DNA from 3 places in the Ralstonia sp. GX3-BWBA genome. Region 3 is predicted to be linked to each of the others. Evidence: predicted binding sites of a transcription regulator. Region 3 holds the regulator's gene; each other region holds the start of a gene.
What was found. The regulator FliA, encoded in region 3, starts transcription of late flagellar genes. The targets are predictions, from matches to a motif close to CTAAAGTTTNNNNNNNNNNNGCCGNTA.
Positions count from the first base shown of each region.

Region 1 (6,434 bases), on a different contig from region 3:
TCTCACATGAACCTGCAATACAAACTCGCCGCAGCCCTCCTGACCACCGCCTGGATGAGCGCAGGCATCTGCGCCCAGCACACCTCCACCGTGCCGGCCCCGGGCAATGCCCCGCAAAGCGGAATCAAGAAAACCGTGCACGCCAAGAAGCACGGTAAGCGAGCCAAGGTCGCCCGCGCGCGTAAGAGCGCTCCGTCAGCACGTGACGGCGATGCCGAAGTACTCGCCCAGGTGCTGGGTTCGGACAACAAGAATCCGTTGTGGGGAAAGCCGCAGCAGTAACCAGGCAAATGGCTGCGGCGGATGCGCACTCAAGGTGCGGTCAGCGCGATCAGCCCGCCGTCCGCTGCTTCTGCAATAGCGCCAGCTGCGTCGTCAGGTAGTTGCCGGTGTTCGTCATGCTGGCCACCACCTTCGACAGCGCATTGAACTGCGCGTAATACAGCGCCTGCTTGGCATCGAGCTGCTTCTGCATCCGGTCGATCTGGTTGCCGATCGAGGTGATGGAGCTGTTGATGGCGTCGGTGGCGTTCTGCACCATGCCGTTGCTCGACAACAAGTTGCCCGACACGGTGTGCAGTTGCGCCGCGTAGCCGCGCTGCACGGTGACGGTGCCGCGATCGCCCAACGCACCGCCCGTGACTTGCACCGTCAGGCCATCTACTGCGGAGCCGCTGGCGCCGTACAGGTTCTGGCCCGAACCCGTGGCGGCAGCGCCGTTGATGGTGCCTTGCACATCGCGCCCGCCGGTGGCCGTCGGGCTGCCGCCGAGCAGCGACGCTGCGCCATTGCCCGACACAGACACCGTGGATACCGATCCGTATTGCTTGTCGGTCAACGTCAGCACGCCGTTGGCATCGGCGCCGATGGCGATTTCCACCTTCGCTCTCTGCAGGTCAGGCGATGCGTTGATCTGACTCTGGATCTGCGCGGCCAGGCTCGACGGGGTGTAGCTGCCCGCCGGCACCTTGATGTTGGTCGTGATGCCGCTGAGCGTGACCGACAGGCTGTCGTTCACGCCGCTCTGGATGGTCGCGTTGGCGGCCGCCGAGCCTTTCAATGCGCCCTGCGTGGCCAGTTGCGTGACGTTGACGGCATAGCTGCCGGCCTGCGTGGTCGTTGAAAACGACGAGACCTTCAGCAGCGAATCCGTTGCCGTGCCCGTGCCGGCAAACAGCGCCGCCACTTGGCCGGGCGATTTCTTCAGCGCGGCGGTCAGCTTGGGGTCGTCAATCGACAGCGTGCCTTCCTTGTCCATCGTCACGCCAATGCTGCCGAGCGACTGGAACGCGCCGTTGCCGATGCCCTGGCCCAGCACGTCGGTCAGCTGGTTGATCATCATCTTGGTGCTGACGTCGCCCGCCAGCGCGCCGTTGTTGGCGGCGTTGGCCGTGTCGAACTTGGTCAGCGCGTTGAGCTGGATGCGCAGCGCGTTGTACGCCTTGACGAAGTTGAGCACCGACTGGCTGGCCTGGCCGGCGTCGCTGCCGACCGTGACGGTCGTGCTGCCCGTCTTGGCCAGCGTGAACGACGTTCCGTCCACCACGTCCGTCAGCGTGTTGGTGGCGCTCTGCACGCTGATGCCGTTGACGGTGGCCATGGCGTTGCGGCCCGTGGCGACCTCGGTCATGTTCTGCGTGCCGGCCGGGTCGTGGCTCAGCAGCGATTGCAGAGCAGGGTCGCCGGAGACGGAAATCTTCATCTCCGAATTGGCGCCGCCTGCGGTGGACGTCAGCACCAGCCGATAGGGCGAATTGCTGCCGTCGTTGACGATGCTGGCCGAGACGCCCACGTTGGCGCTGTTGATGGCGTCGCGGATGCCGGCGAGCGTGTTGTTCGATGGGTCGATGGTGATCGAGCCGCCGGCCTGGTTGCCGTTTTGCGTGAACGTGGCGCCGGTGTATTTGCCGTTGGCAAAGCTGCCGCCCGAGACGCTACCGAATGAAAACGTGAGGGTGGTGGGCGTGCCGCCGCCAATGGACGTCTTGCTGGATGCCTGCCCGTTGGCCGACAGCACCTGCGCCTGCGCAAGCTGCGTCACGTTGACTTGATACGTGCCGGCGGGCGCCGTGTTGGACAGCGAAGCCGTGAGGATTGACGTGTCGTGCCCGCTGGCCTTGTTGCCGGTGAACGTGTCGGGGTTGTTCAGGGCCGCCATCGCCGTCTGGAAGGTCGCCAACGCGCTTTTGAGCGAGCCGACCGCCGACAACTGCGTCTGAAAAGCCTTCTGCTGCGTCTGCCGCAGCGTCATGCCCTTGCTTTCCGCCTGGATCAGCTTCGTGACAAGGCTGTTGACGTCGATGTTCGTACTGATGCCCGGAACCGAGATCGGCGGAATGTAGTTGTTGCTTGTGGACGAAGTGGCCATGGTCGGACGCGCGCAAACGCTTTCTTCACAATCTCCACAATGTGACGGCAGCGCAGCCCGGTTCTTTAGGGCAAACCCTGCTCGGGCAGGCTTTTTTGCCGGTCTGCTCAGGAAAGCGAAAGAATTGCCCACGCCACACCGAGCGGCGCACCGCGCTGACGGTCTCCATCTGCCCGGAGACCGTCGCGCGCCACGCTAGACCGTTTCGCCTTGCTTGCTTGGGTCGACCTGCTTGCCGCGCGCCAGCACCGGCACCAAAGCCGCGCCGGTATGGCTGGCCGCTACGCGCGTCAACGCCTCCGGCCCGCACGCCGCCACGATCGTACCGCCCTCGTCACCGCCTTCTGGGCCGAGATCGAGGATCCAGTCCGCTTCGGCAATCACGTCGAGGTCGTGCTCGATCACGATCACGCTGTGCCCGCCGTCTGCCAGGCGATGCAGCACCCGGATCAGCTTGGCCACGTCGGCCATGTGCAGGCCCACGGTCGGCTCGTCCAGCACGTACAGCGTGTGGGGTGCCTTCTGGCCACGGCGGGTCAGGTCATCGCGCACCTTGGACAACTCGGTGACGAGCTTGATGCGCTGCGCCTCGCCGCCGGACAGCGTGGGCGAAGGCTGGCCGAGCGTCAGGTAGCCGAGGCCGACGTCCTTCATCAGTTGCAGCGGATGGGCGATGCTGTTCATCGCGCCAAAGAACTCGACCGCTTCGTCGATTTCCATGGTGAGCACATCGCCGATGTTCTTGCCGCGCCAGGTGACGGCAAGCGTCTCGGCGTTGAAGCGTTGGCCGTGGCAGACGTCGCAGCCGACCTTTACGTCGGGCAGGAAGCTCATGGCGATGGTGCGTACGCCCTGACCTTCGCAGGCGGGGCAGCGGCCGTCGCCGGTATTGAATGAGAAGCGCGAGGCGGTATAGCCGCGCGCACGGGCTTCGAGCGTGTCGGCAAAGAGCTTGCGGATGGTGTCCCACACGCCGATGTAGGTGGCCGGGCAGGAGCGCGGCGTCTTGCCGATCGGGGTCTGGTCGACTTCGAGCACGCGGTCGATGGTTTCCCAGCCGGTGACGCTGTCGCAGCCGTGCCAGTCGTGTTTCACGTCGAGCTTGCGCGGCATCTTCGCCTCAGGCGTCTCGGCCTGTGCGGCCTTGCGCGCGCGGCGCGTGGCCGGCGAAGACAGCACCGAACGGCCGACCGCATCGAGCAGGTTCGTCATCAAAACATCGCGAGCCAGCGTCGATTTGCCGGAGCCCGATACGCCTGTAATGGCCACCAGGCGTGACAGCGGCATCGTCGCCGTCACGTTGCGCAGGTTGTGCAGCTTGGCGCCATGCACCGTCAGCCATTGCTCGGGCACCGCCTGCACGCCAGCACGCGGTGCGACCACCTGACGGCGCGGCTGCAGCGGATGCTCGATCGGCTGCGACAGGAACCGGCCGGTGAGCGAATCCGGCTGGGCTGCCAGGTCCGCCACGCCGCCTTGTGCAACCAGCGTGCCGCCGCGCTTGCCGGCGCCCGGGCCAATGTCGATGATGTGATCGGCCCGGCGGATGGTGTCTTCATCGTGCTCAACCACCACCAGCGTGTTGCCCTTGTCGCCCAGCTTGCGCAGCGCGTCGAGCAGGATCCGGTTGTCGCGCGGGTGCAGGCCGATGGTCGGCTCATCCAGCACGTAGCAGACGCCTTGCAGGTTGCTGCCGAGTTGCGCAGCCAGGCGGATACGCTGCGCTTCACCGCCCGACAGGCTCGGCGCGGCGCGGTCCAGGCTCAGGTAGCCCAGGCCGACCTCTTCCAGGAACGACAGGCGGCTGTGAATCTCGGCCACCACGTCGCGGGCGATGTCGGCATCGCGGCCTGTCAGGTCCAGGCCCTCGACCCAGCGGCGGGTCTGGCTGACCGTCCACTGCGCAATGTCGACGATGGGTTTGGCGGCAAAGGTGACAGCGCGCGCAGTCGGATTCAGGCGCGTGCCGTGGCAATCCGGGCAGGGCAGGTCGGTCATGCCGTCCGGATCGACCTCCTCCGACGGCAACGTCTGCTCGCGGCCGCGATCGTCACCGCCGAGCACGGTGTCATCAAACGCGGCACGCTGTTCGCGCGTGAGCGCCAATCCGGTACCGACGCAGCTCGTGCACCAGCCATGCTTGCTGTTGTACGAGAACATGCGCGGGTCCAGCTCGGGGTAGCTGGTGCCGCAGGTCGAGCACGCGCGCTTGGTCGAAAACACCTTCACATTGCCGACGTGCGCCGTGCCGCCGTTGCGCATGGCGTTCTGCAGGCCATCGAGCGGCGCGAGCACGTGCATGATGCCCTTGCCGTATTCCAGCGCCTGCTCCAGCAATGCACGCAGCGCGGCTTCGTTTTCCGGCGAGACAACGATGTCGCCCACGGGCAGTTCCAGCGTGTGCTCGCGGAAGCGATCCAGGCGTGGCCATGGGTCGACGCTGAGGAATTCGCCATCGACGCGCAGATGTGTATAGCCGCGCGCCTTGGCCCATTTGGCAAGGTCGGTATAGACGCCCTTGCGGTTCACGACCAACGGCGCGAGCAGGCCAATGTGCTGGCCGCGATGGTCGCGCATGAGCTGGGCAAAGATCGCCTCCGGGCTTTGCGCTGATACCGGCGTGCCGTCGTGGATGCAGTGCTGCACGCCCAGCTTCACATACAGCAGACGCAGGAAGTGCCACACCTCGGACGTGGTCGCCACCGTGCTCTTGCGGCCGCCACGCGACAGGCGCTGCTCAATGGCCACCGTGGGCGGAATGCCGTAGACCGCATCGACTTCCGGTCGCCCCGCCGGCTGCACGATGGAGCGTGCATAGGCGTTGAGCGATTCCAGATAGCGGCGCTGCCCCTCGTGGAACAGGATGTCGAACGCCAGTGTCGACTTGCCCGAGCCCGACACGCCCGTCACCACGTTGAACTTACCGTGCGGAATATCGACGTTCAGGCCTTTCAGGTTGTGCTCGCGTGCGTGAACGATGCGCACCACGTTTTCGCCCTGGACTTCGGCCAAGGCGGCGCGTTTTGCGCGGCGTTCAGCCAACGCGGTCTGCAACGGCACACCTTCGGCTGCCTCCGGCTGGCCGATGCTGGCTTCGTACTGCTTGAGCGCCACACCGGTGTGCGATTCAGCGCAGCCCTTCACCTGCGCGGGCGTGCCGGCGCACACGAGCAGGCCGCCTGCGTCGCCGCCCTCGGGACCGAGATCGATGATCCAGTCCGCCGCGCGGATCACGTCGAGGTTGTGCTCGATCACGATCAGCGAATGCCCCGCTTCGAGCAGCTTGCCGAAGGCACGCATCAGCTTGGCGATGTCGTCAAAGTGCAGGCCCGTGGTCGGTTCGTCGAACATGAACAGGCGGCCGGCATTGGCGGGCACATCCTGCTTGACGCGCTTGCGAGCCGCCGCCTGGGCGGCTTGCGCCGCTTCGGCCAGGAAGCCCGCCAGCTTCAGGCGTTGAGCCTCGCCGCCGGAGAGCGTCGGCACCGGCTGGCCCAGCTTCACGTACTCCAGGCCCACGTCAACGATGGGTTGCAGCACGCGCAGCACGTCGGCGTCATCAGCGAACATGCTGGCGGCTTCGCTTACCGTCAGCTCCAGCACATCGGCCACCGATAGCGAGCGCCCCGCGCGCGGGATCTTCACTTCCAGGATTTCGGCGCGATAACGCGTGCCGTCGCAATCCGGGCAGCGCAGGTAGATGTCGGAGAGGAACTGCATCTCGACGTGCTCGAAACCCGAGCCGCCGCAGGTCGGGCAACGGCCGTCGCCCGAGTTGAAGCTGAAGGTGCCCGCCGTGTAGCCGCGCTGCAGCGCCATCGGCGCCTTGGCGAACAGCTTGCGGATTTCATCGAACGCGCCCACGTAGCTGGCCGGGTTCGAGCGCGCGGTCTTGCCGATCGGGGATTGATCGACGAACACCACGTCGCTGATCTGATCGGCGCCGCGCAGGGCGCGGAATGCGCCTGGCGATTCGGTAGCCTTGCCAAAGTGGCGTGCCAGCGCGGGGTGCAGGACGTCCTGGATCAACGTCGATTTGCCCGAGCCGGACACGCCGGTCACGCAC
Region 1 covers NZ_QMKS01000022.1:72,965-79,398, forward strand. The annotation lists gene DOD19_RS20760 (hypothetical protein) at 7-282, shown strand; gene fliD (flagellar filament capping protein FliD) at 332-2,368, opposite strand; gene uvrA (excinuclease ABC subunit UvrA) at 2,564-6,434, opposite strand, start outside.
Region 1: fliD (flagellar filament capping protein FliD) is a predicted target of FliA. The motif match lies at 2,411-2,437, and genes of this name have one in related genera.

Region 2 (6,434 bases), on a different contig from region 3:
CCGTGTCGACGCTTCGCAGCAGAAGGCCGAAGCCATTTCGCGCAGCTTTGAGATGGGCAACAACGACGTCGACCTGCACGATGTGATGCTCTCGCTGCAGAAGGCCAACATCGACATGCAGACTGCCGTGCAGGTGCGCAACAAGCTGGTCTCGGCTTACCAAAGCATCATGAGCATGTCGATCTGAGATCACGCTCTTCCGCCCTTTTCCACGTTCCGGAAAAGGGTTTCTGGTTGTCCTTGCTATTTATATTGTACGCAATATAATTGCGTCATCGATTTTAGGATCGATCTCCCGGCCGACATGTCGCCGACCGGGCTTCCCAAATAAGAGGACCCGACCATGAAGACGCTCTACCAGACCCAAGTCACCGCTGAAGGCGGCCGTGCCGGCCATGTTCGCAGCGCCGATGGCACGCTGGATCTGCCCCTGTCGCTGCCGCGCGAACTCGGCGGCGCAGGTGGTGCCGCCACGAACCCCGAGCAGCTCTTTGCCGCCGGTTATGCCGCCTGCTTTGAAAACGCTGTGCTGCATGTTGCACGTGGCAAGCAGATCAAGCTGGCATCAACCTCGGTGACCGCCACGGTGGGCATCGGCCCGCGCGAGGATGGCGGGTTTGCGTTGACAGTGTCGCTGAATGCCACCCTGGGCGGCGTGGATCAGGCGACGGCGGAGGCGCTTGTGACCGCCGCACACGGTGTATGCCCCTATTCGCATGCCGTCCGTGGCAATATTGACGTCCAATTGAACACGGTCACGCGCTGAGCCTTGCTTAGCCCTTTTCGGGCCGATGCGGCATTCGCCGCTCGGGCGCCAGACCGTCCCCCCGGGAGTTTTCCGTGAACGACGTGCTGGCGCTCGATCAGCAGCTTTGCTTTCCTTTGTATGCCGCCGGCCATCTGCTGACGCGCCTCTACCGCCCGCTGCTGGATGAACTGGGCCTGACCTATCCGCAATACCTCGTGATGCTGGCGTGCTGGCAGCAGGCGCCGTGCGCCGTGGGTGACCTCGGCCGCACGCTGTACCTCGATACGGGCACGCTGACGCCGCTGCTCAAGCGTCTGGAAGAACAGGGCCTCGTCACCCGCACGCGCGATCCCGATGACCAGCGCCGCGTCGTCATCGAGCTGACCGATGCCGGCCGCGCGCTACGCGAGCGCGCTGCCAAGGTGCCCGAAGCCCTTGCCTGCAAGATTCCGCTGGAACTTGATGAAATTGGCGCCACGCGCAACGTGCTGCGCAAGCTGCTCGACGCCCTCGCCACGGCGGATGACCGCGAATGAGCGCCCCGTCCGCTTCCGCCGATGTGGCGTTGGTCGTCATCGCCCGCAATGAATCCGCCAGCATTGCGCGCTGCCTGCTCAGCGCGAAGCCGTTTGTCGATCGCATGGTGGTGCTGGATACAGGCTCCACGGACGACACCGTGGTCATTGCCCAGTCGTGCGGCGCGCTCGTCAGCCACATGGCCTGGACAAACGATTTTTCAGCTGCGCGCAACACCGCACTGCAGGCAGCCAACGCCGACTGGAACCTGATCCTCGACGCTGACGAATGGCTGGAAAGCGGCGGTGAACATCTGCGCACGCTCAGCGGTGCGGAGCCGGCTGTCGGTGTGGTGTGCGTCAAGAACGATACCGACGACGCCGAAGCTGCCAGCCAGCTGATTGCGTGGATCCCGCGTGTGCTGCCCCGTGGCGTGCACTACACGGGGCGCATTCACGAGCAGCCGGTGTCGTCATTGCCTGCGGCGCGCGTACCCATCGTGATCCGCCACGACGGCTATACCGCGGCCAAGATGCAAAAGAAAGGCGAGCGCAACACGCAACTGCTGCTCGATGAACTCGCGCATCGGCCGGACGACCCGTATGTGCTGTATCAGCTCGGCAAGGAAACCGAGCTGCATCACGAAGACTACGCAAAGGCCGTGAATTACTACGCGCGCGCCTTCAGCCTGGCGCCGCCTGATGCGCCGTACCGCCGCAACCTGACGCTGCGCTATGTATACAGCCTGGGCAAGGCCGATCGCGTTGAAGAAGCGCTCGCGCAAGGCGATGTCGCCATCCAGACGTGGCCAGATTTTCCGGACCTTTGCTTTGCACTGGGATTGGTCTTGCTGGATGCGGCGGCCAAACACCCTGATGAGGCGGCCGCCCGGTGGCTACCGCTGGCAGAACAGGTCTTCAACCGCTGCCTTGAGATCGGCGATCAGCCGGAGATGGACGGCAGCGTCGTCGGGCGGGGCAGCTTCCTCGCTGCCCAGCAACTGGCGATCGTGTACCAGATGCAGAGTCACGCGCTCGCACGCAAGTCCGAGCACTATCTGACGCTGTCAAAACAACTGCAAGACGCTTCGTCTCAATAACGCGCCATGCTGCCGTAAGCGTTGCTTGCGGTGGTGGCACGGCGTGCCGTGTCGATGCGCTTTTGCAGGCGGTCCAGGCGCGGATACACCATGGCGCGCACGCGGGCGTCATCTTCCAGAATGCGTACCAGCAGCGCGCGCTTGCGCTCCACGTCCGCACGCGAGAGCTGCGGATGCGGCTCGGAACGGCGCAGTGCATCCACATAGGTGGCGCTCTCGCGTTCCAGCGTACTGACGACGTCCCAGTTACCCACTTCGGCCGCGCTGACCATTTCGGCGGTCAGGCGTGCGATGGCTTCGTAGCAGGTGAACAGACTTTCGCTGTCCTTGATCGGGATGTTGCGGTGCATATTGGCTCCAGTTGGGCCGAATTCAGTCAAAGGTCGCTTTACTGCCAACGTCCGGCAATCAGCTCACAACGCTCAGGTGGCTGTTTGCCACGGCGGCGCCAGGCTGGCCCATCTGGCCAATGGCGAGCCACGCATCCTGCAGCGGGACGAGCAAGGCGTCCACTTCAGCGAGGATCGTCAGATCGTTGTTGCCGTTGGCCAGCAGCAAGCGGCGCAGCATGTAGTCGTACAGATTGTTCAGTTGCACGGCGATGTCGCCGCCGCGCTGGTGATCGAGGCTGGCCTGCAGGCCCTGGCCGATGATCGAGATGGCCTTGTCGAACGCCCGCACCTTGGTCAGCACGTCGCCGCGCTGGATGGCGGCGCCGGCCAGATTGATGGCGGCGCGCGCGCCTTCGAACAACATGGCGATCAGGCGATGCGGATTGGCGTCTACCACGGACGTCTCGATGCCGACTTGCGCATAGGCACCGATGGCACGGCGTGCAGCGTACATGGAAAAGGTCCTCGCTGTAGTCTGTTTGTTTTGGGTTGTGCTCTAAACCTGAACCTGGCTTAGTTGCTGCTCGAGGTCTGCTTCGTAATGGCCGCGAGCTGCGTCGTCAGATAGTTGCTTGTGTTCGTCATGCTCGCCACCGCTGCCGACAACGCGTTGAACTGCGTGTAGTACAGCGCCTGCTTGTTATCCAGCCGCGTCTGCATGGCGGTGATCTGGCTGGCAAGCGAGGTGAGCGAACTGTTGATCGAGTCCGTCTCGTTCTGCACCATGCCGCTGGTCGACAGCAGGTTGGTCATCACCGTGTTGAGCTGGGCAGCGTAACCGCGCTGCACCGTGACCGTGCCACGGGCGCCCAGCGGGCCGCCGGCCACCTGCACGGTCAAGCCGTCGGTGGCGGAACCGCTGATGCCATAGAGGTTCTGTCCCGAACCGGTTGCAGCAACGCCGTTGATCGTGCCTTGCACATCCACACCGTTGGTGGCCGTTGGGCTCGCGCCGAAGAGCGACGAAGCGCCATTGCCCGACACCGATACCGCCGACACCGAGCCGAACTGGCTATCGGTTACGCTCAGCACGCCGCCGGCATTGGCCGACACCGAAGCGTTAACCTTCGCGTTCTGCAGCGTCGTCGATGCGTTGATCTGGCTTTGAATCTGCGCAGCCAGCGTCGCCGCGGTGTAACTGCCGGCCGCCAACGTCACGTTGATGGACATGCCGCTGATGTTGAACGCGAGCGTGTCGTTCACACCCGCCGTGATGGTCGTGCTGGCGGCGGCCGAACCCGTGAGCGTGCCCTGCGTGGCCAACCGCGTCACGTTGAGGGCGTAGCTGCCGGCCTGCGTGGAATCCGAGAACGTCGGCACGCTGACCAGTGAATCGGTGGCCGTGCCGGTACCGGCAAACAGACCGGCTACCTGGCTGGGCGACTTTGCAACGGCAGCCGACAGCTTGGTGTTGTCAACCGACAGCGTGCCGTCGGAATTCATCGTCACGCCCACGCTACCCAGCGACTGGTAATTGCCGTTGCCAACCGCTTGGCCCAGCACGTCGGTAATCTGGTTGATGAGCGTCTTGGTGCTCACATCGCCCGCCAGCGGCCCATTGTTGGCGCTGTTGGCGGGGTCGATGTTGGTGAGCGAATTCAGTTGCGTGCGCAGCGCGTTGTAGCCGTTCACAAAGTTGGTGACGGCGGTGGTGGTGGCGGTCGGGTCGTTGGCTACCGTCACGTTGGTGCTGCCCGTCTTGGACAGCGTGAACGATGTGCCGTCCACCACGTTCGACAACGTGTTGGTCGGGCTCTGCACGGCAATGCCGTTGATGGTGGCGAGGGCGTTCTGGCCCGTGGTCACCTCGGTCATGTTCTGCGTGCCTGCCGGGTCTTGCGAGAGCAGCGATTGCAGCGTCGAGTCGCCCGACACCGAAATCTTCATCTCCGAGCTGGAGCCGCCCGCGGTCGACGTCAGCACCAGACGGTACGGGCTGCCGCTGCCGTCGTTCACGATGCTGGCCGACACACCCACGTTGGCCGAGTTGATCGCATCACGGATACCCGCGAGCGTGTTGTTGGACGAATCGATCGTGATCGAGCCACCCGCCAGGTTGCCGTTCTGCGTGAACGTCGAACCGGTGTACTTGCCGCCCGAGAACGAGCCGCCCGACACCGAGCCGAACGAGAACGAAATCGTGGTCGAGGTGCCGCTGCCGATGGCCGTCGTAGTGGACGTCTGCCCCTGCGCCGCCAGAACCTGCGATTGCGCAAGCTGCGTGACATTGACCGCGTAGGAACCTGCAGGCGCCGAGCCCGTCACCGACGCACTCAGCATCGAGGTGTCGTATCCGCTGGCCTTCATGGCGCTGTAGTTTGACGCGCTGCTCAGATTCGACAGCGTGGTCTGGAAGGTCGACAGCGCACTCTTGAGAGACCCCACAGCCGACAGCTGCGTCTGGTACGAGCTTTGCTGGGTCTGCAGCTGCGTCAGCGGCAGGCTTTCCACCTTCATGAGGCTGGACACCAGCGAGTTGACGTCGATGCTCGTCCCAATACCGGGAATCGAGATCGGCGGAACGTAATTGCTGGTTGAGGAGGTGGTAGTGGTAGTCGCCATGATCGGGTCCGATAAGCATCTGCGCCGGCGGAAGTCTCTCTACACAACGGCACGGGTTGCAGCTTCTTTAGGGCAGGTTATGCAGGCGCCACCCACGAAAAAGGGGGGTATCCAAAAAAAGAAAAAAGGCCGACGCCCCGAGGAGCGCCGGCCCTTGGCCCAATCGCGAAGCGGCTGGGCTGCATCCAACTTACTGATTAACCCTTCAGCAGGCTCAGGATGCTGTTCGGTGCCGAGTTGGCTTGCGCCAGCATCGCCGTACCCGCTTGCTGCAGGATGTTCTGGCGTGTCATGTTCGACGTTTCCGACGCATAGTCCGTATCGATCAAAGACGACTTGGCTGCCGACAGCGCAGTGTTGTTCGACGTCAGCGTGTTGATCGTCGAGGTCAGACCACTTTGCTGAGCACCGAGGTTGGCGCGGGCCGCCTTCAGGTTGGTCAGATCGGTGTCGATGGCTGTCTGGGCAGCTGTCGCGTTGGCAGTCGAGGTCACGCTCGTGCTGGACAGCGTGCCGAAGCTTGCCAAGTTAGCGTTGGTGACCGTGGTCACATCGGTCGCGGCATTCTGGCCGTACTGGAAAGTCGTGGACGTGACCGAACCGTCGAACAGCTTGTTGCCGTTGTAGTTCGCGTTGGTCTCGATGTTCTTGTTGGCTGTGGCCAGCTTTTGGTATTCCTTGTCCAGGTTGGCCTGGTCGGTGGTCGACAGACCGCCGTTGTTGGCTTCCACGGCCAGTTGGCGCATACGTTGCAGGTTGTTTTCAACCTGGCCCAGGTATGAGTCGGCCGTTTGCAGATACGACATCGCCTGGTTGGAGTTCTGGATACCTTGCGTCTGCGAGTTCAGCGTGGTGGTCAGGCTGGAAGCCACAGCGTAGGCGGCGGCGTCATCCTTCGCGCTGTTCACGCGCAGGCCGGTCGACAGACGTTCCAGCGAGGTCTGCAGCGCATCCTTCGATGCCGACAGTGCTTGCTGCGTTTGCAGGGACGAGATGTTGGTATTGAGGCTGAGGGACATGACGGCTCCTAAGTTTCCCGATGGTTTGTTGCCCGTGTTTGCTAATTCCGGCTAGGCCGGGCAACGTGACCTGCAACTTGAAGGGGATCAGGTCTGCG
Region 2 covers NZ_QMKS01000020.1:60,427-66,860, reverse strand. The annotation lists gene fliE (flagellar hook-basal body complex protein FliE) at 1-187, shown strand, start outside; gene DOD19_RS19115 (organic hydroperoxide resistance protein) at 344-766, shown strand; gene DOD19_RS19110 (MarR family transcriptional regulator) at 841-1,284, shown strand; gene DOD19_RS19105 (glycosyltransferase) at 1,281-2,363, shown strand; gene DOD19_RS19100 (flagellar protein FliT) at 2,357-2,713, opposite strand; gene fliS (flagellar export chaperone FliS) at 2,772-3,209, opposite strand; gene fliD (flagellar filament capping protein FliD) at 3,269-5,317, opposite strand; gene DOD19_RS19085 (flagellin) at 5,515-6,336, opposite strand.
Region 2: fliD (flagellar filament capping protein FliD) is a predicted target of FliA. The motif match lies at 5,362-5,388, and genes of this name have one in related genera.

Region 3 (6,434 bases):
GTATGACCCGGGCAGCGGGCGCGAATTGACAGTACTCACCGATCAGCGCGGGCTTCAGTTCTACTCGGGGCACAAGCTGGGGGGCACGCACGCGCTACGCAGCGGCTTATGCCTGGAAGCGAGCGCGTTCCCGAACCAGGTCAACATGCCCGATGCGGAAGCGGTCATGTTCCGCCCGGGCCAGGTCTACCGGCAGCGCACCGCATACCGCGTGTCGGTTGCTGAAGAGACCTGAGCCGCGAGACCTGATCTGCATTCAGGCACGCGGCTTGGATGTTCAATGCGCCGCTGCGGCCGCGCCGTGCATGACTTCGTGCGCGCCGCGGATGCCGTTGAACCATGCGTTGAGCACCACGGCCACCAGCGTGCCCATCACGATGCCGCTGTGGGTGATGGGGTGCGTCCAGTCCGGAAAGTGGTGGAAGAACGCCGGCGCCAGCGTCGGCATCATGCCAAAGCCGACCGACACCGCGATGATCAGCAGGTTGTGGCGCTGCTGCTGGAAATCGACCATGCCCAGCATGCGGATGCCGGCAGCGGCCACCATGCCGAACATCACGATGCCCGCACCGCCCAGCACGTATTGCGGCACAGACGCCACCACGTAAGACAGCTTCGGAAACAGACCCAGCACGATCAGCAGCACCCCGCCGGCGGCCGCCACATAGCGCGAACGCACGCCCGTGATCGACACCAGCCCGATGTTCTGCGAGAACGACGTATGCGGGAACGTGTTGAACACACCCGCCACGACCGTCGCCAGGCCATCGGCACGCAGGCCGTTGGTCAACTCGTTGCGCGAGATCGGCTTGCCCACCACGTGCGACAGCGCGAGGAACATGCCGGTCGATTCCACCAGCGTGATCACGATCACGATGCACATCGAGATGATGGCCGACAGCTCGAACTTCGGCATACCGAAGTGGAACGGCGTCACCAGCGTCATCAGCGGCGCGGCGCTCGCATCAGCCAGCGACACTTTGCCAAATGCCGCCGCCACCAGCGTGCCCGTCACGATGCCAAGCAGCACCGCGATATTGCACAGCAGTGCGTTACCGAATTTGGTCAGCAGCAGAATCGTCACCAGCACCAGCGCTGCAATGGCCAGACCGAACGGATCGCCAAACGCCGGGTTCGGCACCATGTGGCGCGCGCCGTCGACCACCTGCGGAATCATCTGCTGACCGCCCGCGGCCCAGTTGATCCCCACGCTCAACAGCGAAAAACCGATCAGCATGATGACCGTGCCCGTTACCACGCGCGGGAACAGGCCCAGCAGCCGGCCCATGAGCGGCGCAATGGCAATGCCGAACACACCAGAAACGATGGACGCCCCGAAAATGCCGGGCAGCCCCATGCCGGGCTCCACGCCAATGGCAATCATGGGTGCAACCGCGGCAAACGTGACGCCCATCATCACCGGCAGGCGGATCCCGAAGATCAGGAAACCGAGCGATTGGATGAGCGTGCCGATCCCAGCCGCAAACAGATCGCAGTTGACCAGATACGACAGATCGCTCTTCGACAGGCCGAGCGCATTGCCGACAATCAGCGGCACGGCAATCGCACCGGCGTACATCACCAACAGGTGTTGCAAGCCCAGTGCGAACAGGCGGGGCAGCGGCAGACGCTCGTTGACGGGATCGGCAACGGCGTGAGCGATTGTCGACGAAGAAGGCGAGGGTTCGCCGGGGGATTGGCGCATTGTCTGTCTCCTGGGGCCGCCCCCGTGTCAATGCCGGGAGCGTGCTTTAGGCGGGTGCGGCGGATTCCATCCGCCTGCATTCATGCGGCGTGATGCCGCGTATTTGCCGGCATCTTGGAGGGGCGCCATTTTTCTGTCAACAATTACAACCGTTTTTTGTGTACATATTTTGCGTTCTGAAACGCGTGTGCGCCGTGATCAACCTGCCTCAAGCCTCCAAGCGCGCCTCGTGACCGGGGCCAAAGAAAAAGCGCGGCCGCGACATGAGTCGCTGGCCGCGCAGTAGAAATACCTGGCAGGTAAAGCTGGAACCAAGAGCCGCCATCAAACCCCGTGAAGCACAGGGTTGTGTCAGTGGCTCTCAGCCGACCTCAGATCAGGTCGGCGTCGGCAGCCATGCGCGATCGCGCAGGCGCGAGCGGATGCGGGCGATGGCCTGGCTGTGGATCTGGCACACGCGCGATTCCGACACGCCCATCACGGCGCCGATCTCGCGCAGGTTCAGATCCTGCTCGTAGTAGAGGCTCATCATGAGCTTTTCGCGCTCGGGCAGAGCCTCGATGGCAGCGACAACCGATTCGCGCAGGTCGTGGTCCAGCAGTTGGTCCAGCGGTGTGGCGTCGTTCTCGGGCGCGCGGTTCTCGATGAAGGCGTCGGCGTCTTCGCGGTCGAAATCTTCGTAATACAGCAGCTGGCTGCCCTGCAGGTCGACCAGTTGCTTCTGGTATTCGGCCAGCGACATGCCCAGCGCTACGGCAATCTCGGTTTCGGTGGGCGCGCGGCCCTTCTGCTGCTGCAGCTTCTGGATCGCCTGCTCGATCGTGCGCGCGTTGCGGCGCAGCCCGCGCGGCAGCCAGTCCGAGCCGCGCAGTTCGTCCAGGATCGCGCCGCGAATACGCTGGGCCGCGTAGAACTCGAACTGCACGCCCTGCGTTTCCTCATAGCGCGACAGCGCATCGAGCAAGCCCATCATGCCGGCCTGGATCAGGTCATCCAGCTCAACGCTGGCCGGCAGCTTGACCATCATCTGGTTGGCAATGCGACGTACCAGTGGTGCATACGTGGCCATCTCGTCGGACTTGGTCTTGCGACCGGTTGCGGTGTACATATCCATGCCTGCCTTTGACGCTTCGTTCATGCTGCGCCTCAATAAACCAATTCGGCCGCGCGTGCGGTGGCGCGGATCGTCGCAGTCGATGTGGACATTGACGTTGCTTGCGCCGATTCATCTGCCGGCTGTGCCGGAGCCCGCGCCGACATGACCACCCGCGACGGCGCACTGCCATCACCGGCTTGGGCCTCGGCGCTGGCCCAGCTCAACATTTCTTCGGCAAGCTGGCGGAAGGCCATGGCCGAAGGCGATGCGGGAAACGCGCTCGCCACGGGCTTGCCGAGCGAGAGCGCAAGTTCTACGTGCCGGTCCTCAGGGAGGTAGCCAGCGAAATCGATACGGGTGTTCAGGTACTGGCCCACGGTGTTGGCCAGGTTGCCGAACACGCGCACGGCGGAATCCACCGAATGCGCGCCGCACACCACGGTGCGGATGCCAGCGCTGCCTTGCAGCACGGCGGTTTTCTTGAGCAGCGTGTACGCGCTCTTGATGCCTTCCGGACCATCGGAGAAGGTCAGCAGCACGTCGTCGCAGGCTTCAGCAACGGTGCACAGCGCCCGGGTGCCGAAATGCGCGGCCACCAGCGTCACATCCGCCGTCTCGTCGTGCTGCTCGAGCACGCCGGCCATGGCCAGCATGGTCTGGGCGTTCACCACGGCCGTGTCGCGGCCCATGGCGGACAGCGCGATGCGCAGGTTGTCGACAAAATCATCGACCTGCTCTTCCGCACCGATCACCAGCACACGGCGGGAAGCGGCATGACCGAGCATGCGCCGCAGCCCTGCGGCTTGATCCTTGGCGAATGGCGTCGTCATGGTCGCCCCCTTGTCAGGCGAAATCGAAAGCGGCCAGGCCAGGTTCGCGGTTGCGCGCAGCGCCTTGCGCCACGAGCAACGATTCGTCCGAATCCAGCGTGAACGACGACTGCTCCGCACCGGCCCGGAACGAGCGGTGGATCAGCAGCTTCTTGTTCGGCACCGCAATGTCTTCCGGCACACGCTGGCCGTACGACACGTAGTGCAGCGGCAGGCGGCGGCGGATCATCACGTCCATCGCGTGGCCAACAGACGCAGCCTCGTCGATCTTGGTCAGGATGCAGCCGGCCAGGTTGGCGTCGCGGTAGGCACCCACCACTTCATCGAGCGTCTTGCCGTTGCTTGCGGCGTTCAGCAGCAGCAGGCGCTTGATCGACGGGCCCACGGCATGCAGCATCGCCATCTGTTCGGACACGGCGCGGTCGCGCTGGCTCATGCCGATGGTGTCGATCAGCACCACGTGCTTCTCGCGCAGATCGTTCAGGGCGAGGCTCAGGTCTTGCGCGTCTTTCACGGCATGCACCGAAACGCCCAGGATCTTGCCGTAGATGCGCAGTTGTTCATGGCCGCCGATCCGGTAGCTGTCGGTCGAGAGCAGTGCCACGCGCGATGCGCCATGGCGCAGCACGAAGCGCGCGGCCAGCTTGGCGGTCGTGGTGGTCTTGCCCACGCCGGTCGGGCCCATCAGGGCAAACACGCCGCCCTGGTCGAGCAGGCTGTTTTCATCCGACACGGTGGTCAGGTTCTTTTCAATCGCGCGCTGCACGAAATCCAGCGCGCCTTCATACGAGTCGTGCTGCGGCATGTTCTCGAGCACGTAGCGCGTGAGCTGTGCCGAGAACCCCGCGTTGAGCATGGTCTGGAACAGGCGCGTACGCACCGGGTCGCCCAGCTTCACACCCAGCGAGGCCAGGCTCGACATGGCGTCGGTCAGCGTGCTCTTGAGCGTTTCGATCTCGCCGACCATGCGGCGGGTCATCATGTCGGTCTCGGCGCGGATGCTTTCCTTCACGTCGGCCTGGATGGCCGAACGCTGCAGGCTCACGTCGTCACGCGGGGCTTCGGGCTTGGCCATCGTGTCCTCCACGCGGACGAAAATGTCGGACGCCTTGCCTGCGTCGGCTTGCGCGTCGCCGCGCGGCTTCACAGGCGCGTCGGCCTTCTGTTGTTCGGCGCGAAGGGTACGGGCCTGGGCTTCCACGCGCTCGGCAAAGCTGCGCAGCGAAACCGGGCGGTCATCCTGCTCGCGTGCCTGTTCACGCGCTTGTTCGCGACGTGCGGCAAAGCGGGCAGTCGATTCCATCTCCGGCTCGTCGTCTTCCACCGTGGTGCGGCGGGCGATGAACTGTGCGGTGCTGGCCAGGGCCTGCGCCGCAGACTGGGCAACCTCTGCATTGGCACGGTCCAGCGACAGGCCAGCCAGCATGCGGGTGGATGCTGCCAGCGCATCTTCTTCGCCGAAGGCCACGTCGTCATCCACGCGCGTTTGCAGCGTGCGGCCGGCCGGCTTGGCCACCGGAGCAACCGGGGCTGCCGGTGCCTCTTCCTGTGCTGGGGCGCGGCGCGAGGCAATGAAGCGGTTACGCAGACGGGCCAGCGCGTTGGGCGCCGGGGCCTCGGCCTGCGGGGCTTCTTCAGCAGGTGCCTGGGCGGCAACCACGGCTGCGGTTGCAGCGGCAATCGGGGCGGGCTCGGGGATCGGCGCCGGTGCCATCGGACGGCGCTGTGCCGTCTTGGGCGCCGACGACTGCGTGTCGACCAGCGCATCCACGTGCGAGTCGGATGCCGCGATGATCTCGATGCCGCCAGGAATGGCGCGGTTCGACAGGATCAGAGCGCCATCGCCCAGTTGGTCGCGGACCTTGCGCAAGACGTCACGCGACGTCAGTCCGGTGAATCGATGCATTTTCATGCGCGGCCTCCAAGCATGGCGACAACCTTAATCGTTCGGTGATCTGGAATTTCTGCGTGCGACAGCACGCGCAGGCTCGGTGCGGCACGCTTGAACAGGCGGGCAAGCATCGGGCGCAGTACGGGCGGTACGAGCAGGACGCCCGTCTGACCCATCTGTTCGTGCTGCCGCGACGAGTCCGCAGCCGCTTGCATGAGCGAGTCGGCCAGTTGCGGTTCGATCGGGCCGGCGTTAGAGCCAACGACGCTTTGCAGCAAGATGTTCTCCAGATTCGGGTCAAGCGTGACGACCTGCATTTCGGTCTTGTTCGGGAAGAGCTGCTGGGCAATCGCCCGGCCCAGCGCCACACGCACGGCAGCGGTGAGTTCGGCGGGGTCTTGCGTCCTGCCTCCGTGTTCCGCCAGCGTCTCGACGATGGTGCGGATGTCGCGGATATGCAGGCCTTCGTCCAGCAGGTTCTGCAGCACCTTCTGCACCGTCGCGACGGGCAACAGCTTCGGTACAACGTCTTCGACCAGCTTCGGTGCTTCCTTGCCCAAATGATCGAGCAATTGCTGGACTTCCAAACGGCCGAGAAGCTCGGTGCTATGGGTGTAAATCAACTGATTGACGTGGGTGGCGATGACCGTGCTGCAATCGACCACGGTATAGCCCTCGGCCTGCGCGCGATCGCGCACATCAGCGTTGATCCACATGGCCGGCAGGCCAAAGGTCGGGTCTACGGTGGGCGTGCCGGGCAGCTGCGTGCCCAGGCGACCACCCAGGCCGCCATGACCGCCCAGGCCATCCTGGCCACCCGGATTGATGGCGAGGAACTTGCCCTGCTGCACTTCGCCCTGGCCGATTTCCACGCCCTTGAGCGTGATGCGGTACGACGACGGGCCCAGCTCC
Region 3 covers NZ_QMKS01000024.1:128,246-134,679, forward strand. The annotation lists gene DOD19_RS23225 (aldose epimerase family protein) at 1-235, shown strand, start outside; gene DOD19_RS23230 (nucleobase:cation symporter-2 family protein) at 278-1,705, opposite strand; gene DOD19_RS23235 (RNA polymerase sigma factor FliA) at 2,082-2,843, opposite strand; gene DOD19_RS23240 (MinD/ParA family protein) at 2,852-3,631, opposite strand; gene flhF (flagellar biosynthesis protein FlhF) at 3,645-5,543, opposite strand; gene flhA (flagellar biosynthesis protein FlhA) at 5,540-6,434, opposite strand, start outside.